One region of the Mesorhizobium sp. M0106 genome, then DNA from elsewhere that is predicted to be linked to it. Evidence: predicted binding sites of a transcription regulator. Region 1 holds the regulator's gene; the other holds the start of a gene.
What was found. The regulator LexA, encoded in region 1, represses DNA repair genes until DNA is damaged. The targets are predictions, from matches to a motif close to TGTTCNNNNTGTGTTCNG.

Region 1 (4,420 bases):
TGCCGCGGCCGCCGCGCTTTTTTCGATTGCGGCCTACCTCGTCTTTTCCGGCATTGTCGTGGCGGCCGAACGCAGCTTCATCATGCTGGCGGTGATGCTTATCGCCGTGCTGTTCGACCGGGCCGCGCTCACCATGCGCAACCTGGCGATCTCGGCCATCGCGGTCATCCTGGTGTCGCCGCACGAGGTGGTCGGTCCGAGTTTCCAGATGTCCTTCGCCGCGACGGCGGCCCTTGTCGGCGCCTATGCAGGCTGGTCCGATTACCGCGCCGGCAGGGCCACCATGCCGCCGCCGCGGCTGTCGCCGCTACGCTTTGCCACTCGAAAGGTCCTGCTGGGCATGTGCGGTCTGGCGATGACCTCGATCATTGCAGGGAGCGCCACGGCGCTTTTCGCCATATGGCATTTCCAGCGCGTGGCGCCGCTCAGCCTGTTCGCCAATCTGGCCATCATGCCCATCGTCTCACTGGTCGTCATGCCCTTCGCCGTTCTCAGCGCGCTGGCGATGCCGTTCGGTGCGGATGGCCCTTTCCTCTATGTCATGGGCAAGGGGCTGACGGCGATGATCGCCCTGTCCGGGTGGATCTCGGAGCGCTCGCCGATCGATGCGGTCGGGCTGATTTCGCTGAGATCCGTCCTTCTGGTGACGATCGCCCTCGTCATTGCCAGCATGGCGACGACCTGGTTGCGGCTGGCGGCACTTCCTTTTGCGCTCGCCGGCTTGCTGACGACAACGCAGACACGCATACCCGACGTATTGGTCTCGGAGGACGCACGGCTGGTCGCGCTGCCGATCGGCAGCGGTGAACTCGCGGTCAACCGGGCACGCCCGAATGAGTTCACCATCGACAACTGGAAACGCGCGCTCACATCAGAGACTATCGTCGCGCCGGAAACACCTGCAAAGAACGACCCGCAATTCGACATTGCCGATCCGGCCGACCTACCGCCGGGCATGCCGTTCATTTGCACGGACGGCCTCTGCCTTGCCAGGCATCCATCCGGCGCGATCATCGCGCAAGCCAAGGACCGCGATACTGCGCGGCCAGCCTGCGCCTTTGCCAGCTTGATCGTCATCGACGACGCCACCGCGCATAACCCCTGCTACTACGACCGGCTGGTCCTCGTCGTCACCAAACGGCAACTGGCGCGCGCGGGAAGTGCCGCCGTCTACTTCGATCCACAAGCGGCAACGCGCGCCGAAATCCGTTTCGCGGTCGAAAAATCATACCGGCCCTGGCACGTGCAGCGGAAATTTTCACGCGCGGCACGGGGCCTGCCACCATACCGCAGGGCCGACAACCCCAAAGCCGGCGCCAAGGGCGGGGCTCAGTAGCGGCGGATCAGTCCGACGAGCTTGCCCTGCACCTTGACCCTGTCTGGTCCGAAGATGCGCGTCTCGTAGGCCGGATTGGCGGCTTCCAGGGCGATCGAGGCGCCCTTGCGGCGGAACCGCTTCAGCGTCGCTTCCTCCTCGTCGACCAGTGCCACCACGATCTCACCGGGGCTCGCCGTATCGGCATTGCGGATGATCACCGTGTCGCCGTCGAAAATGCCGGCCTCGATCATCGAATCGCCTTTGACCTCGAGCGCATAATGCTCGCCGCCCATGATCATATCCGGCGGCACCGAAATCGAATGCGTCTGGTGCTGGATGGCGTCGATCGGCACACCGGCGGCGATGCGGCCCATCACCGGGATCGAAACGGCGGCGACGACATCGTCGTCATTTCCGGCTGCGGGCACGCGCGACGATGTCGGCTTGCCTTGCCGAGGACCGCCTTGCCCAAGACTGCCCTGGATGACACTCGGCGAGAACTTGCGTGCCGCATTGAGGCCGGGGGCGATCGAGTCAGGCAGGCGCAGCACCTCCAGCGCACGGGCCCGGTTGGGCAAACGGCGAATGAAGCCGCGCTCCTCCAGCGCCGTAATCAGCCGGTGGATTCCGGATTTGGAAGCCAGGTCGAGCGCTTCCTTCATCTCGTCGAAGGAAGGCGGGATACCGCTTTCCTTCAACCTTTCGTGGATGAACATAAGCAGTTCGTGTTGTTTGCGTGTCAGCATAGCGACCCCCAACAGAATCAGAAAAACAAACCCAGAACAAACACTATCTGTTCCAGTTGTGTTCCGCAACTGTTTAAAGTTTAATGAATGCGTTAAGGCTCGGGAAACAAACGACGTCCCTACCGGGGTACCGTATTTTCACCGCCGCGAGCCTCATCGCCTTGATTCTGCTTTCGTTTGCGCCCTTCTGGCTTCCCGGAGGCCACATTGACATCGGCCGTCGGTCGGCAAAGGGCACGGAAGTGAACCCCTATCGACTGTGCGGTTTGGTCGATGCACCGTGAACGAAACGAACTCAAAACGCCAACCTCGGGTTAAGTCCCCGGTTTCCACCGCCTGGTCAGGCTGCTTCTCGCCGGTGGAGCCTTGCTGCGCGCAACCAGGGAATGGAAGAACAGTCGACGCGTGTCGGGCGTTGCGTTGGATCTTGGGGGAGCAGACAAATCATGACAGGAATTCCCGATCTCGTGGCCATAAAGGCGATGGATGCCGCGGATCCGCTGCGCGCGATGCGCGACCGCTTTGTATTGCCGCAAGGAGTGGTCTATCTCGACGGCAATTCGCTAGGAGCTGCTTCACGTGCCGCTTTCGATGAACTGCGCAAGGCCGCGACCGAAGAATGGTCGCATGATCTCATCCGCGCATGGAACACGGCCGGCTGGTTCAACATGCCGCTTGAACTTGGCGACCAGCTCGGGCGCCTGATCGGTGCCGCGGCCGGCCAGACGGTGGTCTGCGACACGACATCGGTCAACATCTACAAGCTGCTGCACGCCGCCATGGCCATGCGACCGGAGCGGCAGGTCATCGTCGCCGAGGGCGATAGTTTTCCGACGGACCTCTACATGGCTGAGGGTGTGGTTTCGACGCGAAAAGATACGCTGCTGCGCCTCTCGGGGGTCGACGCGCCGAGCATCGAAGAGCTGATCGACGAACGCACCGCCGTGGTGCTGGTCAACCACGTCAACTACAAGTCGGGCGAACTGCGCGACATGCCGGCGCTGACGCGCAGGGCTCAGGAAGCCGGGGCGATGATCGTCTGGGATCTCTGCCACACCGCCGGCGCGATGCCAGTCGAGCTCGACAAGGCAAACGCCGATTTTGCCGTTGGCTGCACCTACAAATATCTGAATGGCGGCCCGGGCGCGCCTGCCTTCATCTATGCGGCTGAGCGGCATCTTTCCGACATCCAGCAGCCGCTCACCGGCTGGTGGGGCCATGCACGGCCCTTCGCCTTCGAGCCAGGCTATGCGGCCGGCACCGGCATCCGCCGGTTTCTGTGCGGCACCCAGCCGGTGCTGTCGATGCGCACGCTGAAGGGCGCGCTCGACATCTGGAACGATGTCGACATGACGGCGGTGCGCAAGAAGAGCATCGCGCTGGCGGATCTGTTCATCGAGCTTGTCGAGGCAAAGTGCGGCACTTACGGGCTCACGCTCGAAAGCACGCGCGATGGGGAAAAACGCGGCAGCCAGATTTCATTCATGCATGAGCATGGCTACCAGGTCATGCGCGCGCTGATCGAACGTGGCGTGATCGGCGATTTTCGCGCGCCATCGACCATGCGCTTCGGCTTCACCCCGCTCTATGTTGGCTATGCCGATGTCTGGCAGGCCGTCAAAGTGCTTGAGGACATCCTGCGCACCGGTGCGTGGAGGGATGCGCGCTTCGCCATCAAAGCAGCTGTCACTTGAGATTGATGCGAGAGCTGGAATCGTGAGGCTGGCGACGACGCGCGCCGCGCGATGCTCACGGCTACGTTGCAAGGCCATATTGCCAGGGAGGGCGCAGGGTGTTCGAACGTCACATTGCCGATTGGGACAACGCCTATGCCAACGGCGCCAACATAGCCGGCAGCGATCGCTGGCCGGCGGCCTGGATCGAGCCCGCGCGGGTTTTCCGCGACGTGCTTTCGACCGAGGGCAGGGCGCGGCTCGACATGGCCTATGGCGACAACCCATGCAACCGGCTCGATCTTTTCCTGCCGGCCATCAAGCCTAAGGGACTCGTGGTGTTCGTTCATGGCGGCTACTGGATGGAATTCGACAAGAATTTCTGGTCGCATCTTGCCGCTGGCCCTGTTGATCGCGGCTATGCGGTGGCGATGCCGTCCTACACGCTCTGTCCGCAGATACGCATCGGCGGCATCGTCAAGGAAGTCGGCGCGGCGATCGGCAAGGCGGCGGCGATCGTTGCAGGGCCGCTGATGCTGACCGGGCACTCGGCCGGCGGCCATCTTGTTAGCCGGATGGTTACGGCGACGACGCCGCTGGCGCCCGAAGTCGTCCGGCGCGTTCGTCATGTGGTGTCGATCTCGGGGGTGCACGATTTGCGCCCGATCATGCGCACCGGCATG
Region 2 (4,420 bases), on a different contig from region 1:
AGATCCAATCGCTGGCCTGCGATACCGTCGTCATCGATCTCGAGGACGCCGTCGCCCCGGCCGACAAGTCTTCCGCGCGCGAAAAACTGGCGGCGATTTTCGCCGGCCGTTCCAACCGGCGCTGCGAGATGGTGGTGCGCATCAATGCGCTGTCGAGCGAATAGGGCGGCGCCGACCTGCTGGCCGCGGCAAAATGCACGCCCGACGCCATCCTGCTGCCCAAGGTCGACACGCCGCGCGACATTCTCGAGGCCGGCGACGTGCTCGACGACAATTTTATCGCCGACGAAGTCAAGCTGTGGGCGATGATCGAGACGCCCAAGGCGCTGCTCAATATCGGGCCGATTGCCGAGCTGGGCCGCGATCCGGCCTCTCGACTGGCTTGTTTCGTTGCCGGAACGAACGACCTGGTCAAGGACACCGGAATTCTCGCCACGCCCGATCGGCGCTATCTCGTTCCATGGCTGATGCAAATGGTGCTCGCCGCGCGTGCCGGCGGCCTCGACCTGCTCGATGGCGTCTTCAATGATTTTCGCGATATGGACGGGTTTGCGCGCGAGTGCACGGAAGCGGCCGCCATGGGTTTTGACGGCAAGTCGCTGATCCATCCGGCCCAGATCGAAGCCGCGAACCGCGCCTTTGCACCGTCGCCCGAAGCAATAGCCGAGGCGCGCGCGGTCAAGGATGCCTTCGCGCTCGCCGAAAATATCGGTAGGGCGGTAGTTGCGCTGAACGGCAAGATGGTCGAGCGGCTGCATCTGGCGCAGGCCGAAAAACTGCTGGCGAAGGCCGCCGCTGTTCGCGCATGACTAACGTAACTGACGACAGGATTGAAGAATGAAACTCTACCGCTTTCTGTCCGGCCCGGACGATGCCAGCTTCTGCCACAAGGTGACGGCGGCGCTGAACAAGGGCTGGCACCTGTTCGGCTCGCCGACCTATGCCTATGACAAGGAGGCCGAGACCATGCGCTGCGGCCAGGCGGTGGTGAAGGACATCGAGGGCCAGGAATACGGCCCCGACACCAAGCTCAGCGACTGGTAGGGAGGTTCGCTGAAGCGCTCGTCCTTCGTCATCCTAGGGCGTAGCAGTCGCGAAGCGACGTCGCGGAGTACCCTAGGATCCATGCCGTTACCTCTGCCGAAGGGCACGGCGGATCAGGATTAGTGTGATCTACCACCGATCGGGATAGCCCCGTTACCCAGAACGGGATGATGAGCGTTCGGTTCTGCACCGCCGGCGCACTGCATCACTATCACGGCATGGATCCTGGGGTCTGCGCCGCGTCGCTTCGCTCCTTGCTCCGCCCCAGGATGACGAGGAGCGGGGTCGCTCACTCTGCTGCCTCTTCGATCTTCTCCATATCGTCGTCCGAAAGGCCGAAATGGTGGCCGATCTCGTGGATCAGCACATGGGTGACGATGTCGCCCAGCGTTTCCTCGTTCTCGGCCCAATAGTCGAGGATGGCGCGACGATAGAGCGTGATGCGGTTCGGCCCCTCGCCGGTCTGCGGATTCCAGCGCTCGGCGATGCCGCGCCCCTCGAACAGGCCGAGCAGGTCGAAGGGCGTTTCCAGCGAAAGGTCGTCCATGATCTCGTCGGTCGGGAATTCGGCGATCTGAATGACGATCTCGCCGGTCAACTTGCGAAAGTCCTCCGGCAGATGGGCATAGGCCTCCAGCGCCAGGAGCTCGATTTCCTCCATCGTTGGCGAAAGCTGGTCGTGCCAGATGCGTGTTTGGTAGATGCGAGCCATGCTTTGTCCTTTGATCCCGGCATATAGGCTTTCAGGCCGGACTCGGCAAATAGCGGGGCTGGAGCGCCCGTGCCATGCCCCACTACAGGAATAAATTCCCCATGACTCCGCTTGACTCTTCGGGCGGCCTCTGGAATCTATAGGGAACATAACAGGAACAATTGTGAGTGGAAGCTGATCGTCATGGCGATGACCGCCGTGGCGCGGGAGACTGTTTTTGCCCTGCGCCGCCAGATCGCGAAGATCGAAGGGACCTTGCCCGAGCGCCTGGAGGCGCCGGCCAGTTCGTCGTTTGACGCGGATGTCCCTCGTCAGAGTCTGACACCCTCTCGGCATCCGACACCCGCTCGGAATCTGACCATTGTCCGGCGCGGCCTCGCCGTGGCGCCGCCCGATGCGTTTTTGCGCACCGGCGCCGAGCGCCTCGATGCTGCGCTGAGCGGCGGCCTGCCGAAGGCGGCGGTGAGCGAGTTTCATGGCGCCGCGACCCGCGATGCCGGGGCCGTTGCCGGTTTTGCCTTGTCGCTCGTCAGCCTGATCCTCAGCCAGGGGCCGCGATTGCCGGTGCTGTGGATCGGCACATCCGAGGTTTTCCGCGAGGCCGGCTTTCCCTATGCCAGGGGGCTTCACGCCTTCTTCGGCATCGAGCCGGAGCAATTGCTGTTTTCCGAGGCGCCAAGGCTGCTCGATGCGCTGTGGATCGCCGAGGAGGCTGCCCGGATGACGGCACTGGCCGCCGTCATCCTCGAAATCCGCGGCAGCCCGCAGCGGCTTGACCTCACCGCGACGCGGCGGCTGCACGCCCGCGCGCAGAGTGCGGGCCGGCCGCTGTTCCTGCTGCGCCAGGCCGGCGAGCCCGAACCGACGGCAGCGCCCGTCCGCCTCATCCTGTCGGCGGCACCGGCGGCAACGCGTAAGACGCTTGCCGGGCCGCTCGCCGGCTCGATCGGCCGGCCCGCCTTCACCGTCGCCATCGGCAAGAGCCGCACGGCCTTGCCCGGAAAATTCACACTGGAGTGGAACCCCGATGAACGCATATTCGAAGAAAGACGGGGCGAGCAAGGAAGGTCTCAGGAATGGGCCCCAGAACGGCCAAAGAATCCTATCCCTGTGGTTTCCGCATCTCGCCGCCGAGAGGATCCTGCGGCAGCATCTGGGGCGGTCCTGGCGTTCCCGGCCGTCGGATCACCTGCCGCTGGTGATCAGCCATCGCCAAGGGAACACCCAGCGCATCGCCGCCCTCGACGAACGGGCTGAGGCGCTTAATCTGAAGCGCGGCATGGGCATAGCCGACGCACGCGCCATGCATCCCTCGATCGACATCGTGGAGGCCGATCCGGAGGCCGACCGGCGCCTGCTCGAAGGCCTCGCCGACTGGTGCGACCGCTACACCCCGCTGGTGGCGCTTGACGGGACCGACGGCCTCTATCTCGACGTCACCGGCTGCACCCATCTTTTCGGCGGCGAACGCTCGATGCTGGACGATATCCTGTCGCGTTTTTTCCATCAGGGCTTCGATGTCCACGCCGGGCTTGCCGCCACGCCTGGTGCTGCCTGGGCGGCTGCGCGGTTTGCTGGCGACCGCATCGTGCCCGATGGTGAGGAGGAAGCGCTTCTCGCGCCCTTGCCGCTGGCGGCGCTGCGCATCGACCCGGAGGTACGCGCCAGCCTCGAAAGCGTCGGCCTGCGCACGGCGGGCGCTGTCATGGCGGCACCGCGCGCGCCGCTGGCCCGCCGCTTCGGCGCATCGCTGCTCTTGCGCCTCGACCAGGCGCTTGGCCGCCTCGAGGAGGCCGTGTCGCCGCGCCTGCCGGTGGCACCGCTTTCGGTCGAGCGTCACCTTGCCGAGCCGATCATGCTGACCGAGGACATCGAGCGGCTGACCGGCATGCTGGCGACCACCTTGAAGAGCGACCTCGAGCGTCGCGGCGAGGGCGCAAGGCGGCTGGCGCTGCTGCTTTTCCGCGTCGATGGCGGCGTCAGCCGCATCGCCGTCGGCACCTCGCGGCCTCTGCGCGAGCCGCGGCTGATCCAGAAATTGTTCCACGAAAGGCTTGCCGTGCTCGAACAGGATATCGACGCCGGCTACGGCTTCGATCTCGTGCGCCTTTCGGTGCTGACCGCCGCCGCCTTCGACATGCAGCAGGCCGACCTTGCCGGCGAGACGAGCGACGACGGTGCCGATATCGCGCTTTTTGCCGACCGCATTCGCGCCCGGCTCGGCGAAGGCGCGGTCTTGAAGCCGGTCGCCGTCGAGAGCCATTTGCCGGAGCGCGCCGTCGCCACCCTTCCCTTCACGGAAGCGCCGCAGAGAAGCTCGCCGCCGAAGCAGCCGGACAAGGCGAAGGACGCTCCCACGACTGTCTTCCAGCCGGAACGGCCGATCCGGCTTTTCCGTTCGCCCGAGCCGATCGAGGTGCCGGCCACCGAAATGCCGGAAGGCCCGCCTTTGAACTTCCGCTGGCGGCGCGCGCTCTATCGGGTCGCGCGCGCCGAAGGGCCGGAGCGCATCGCGCCGGAATGGTGGCGAGGGGCGGCGGGACGAGAAGATGCCCCGACCCGGGATTATTTCCGCATCGAGGATGCCGACGGCCGCCGTTACTGGCTCTATCGCCAGGGCCTTTACGGCGCCTCGCAGCCCTCGCCGCGCTGGTTCATGCATGG

Region 2: a site for LexA is predicted at 1,899-1,916, ahead of NKJ55_RS12935 (ImuA family protein). Genes of this name have one in related genera too.

Annotation. Positions count from the first base shown of each region.
Region 1 is NZ_JAMYUA010000003.1:181,443-185,862, forward strand. Features, by position in the region: gene NKJ55_RS04400 (ComEC/Rec2 family competence protein) at 1-1,336, shown strand, start outside; gene lexA (transcriptional repressor LexA) at 1,330-2,064, opposite strand; gene kynU (kynureninase) at 2,511-3,758, shown strand; gene NKJ55_RS04415 (hormone-sensitive lipase) at 3,857-4,420, shown strand, end outside.
Region 2 is NZ_JAMYUA010000010.1:116,589-121,008, forward strand. Features, by position in the region: partial or broken gene NKJ55_RS12920 (HpcH/HpaI aldolase/citrate lyase family protein) at 1-809, shown strand, start outside; gene NKJ55_RS12925 (DUF1737 domain-containing protein) at 838-1,044, shown strand; gene NKJ55_RS12930 (metallopeptidase family protein) at 1,334-1,756, opposite strand; gene NKJ55_RS12935 (ImuA family protein) at 1,940-3,013, shown strand; gene NKJ55_RS12940 (DUF6504 family protein) at 2,955-4,420, shown strand, end outside.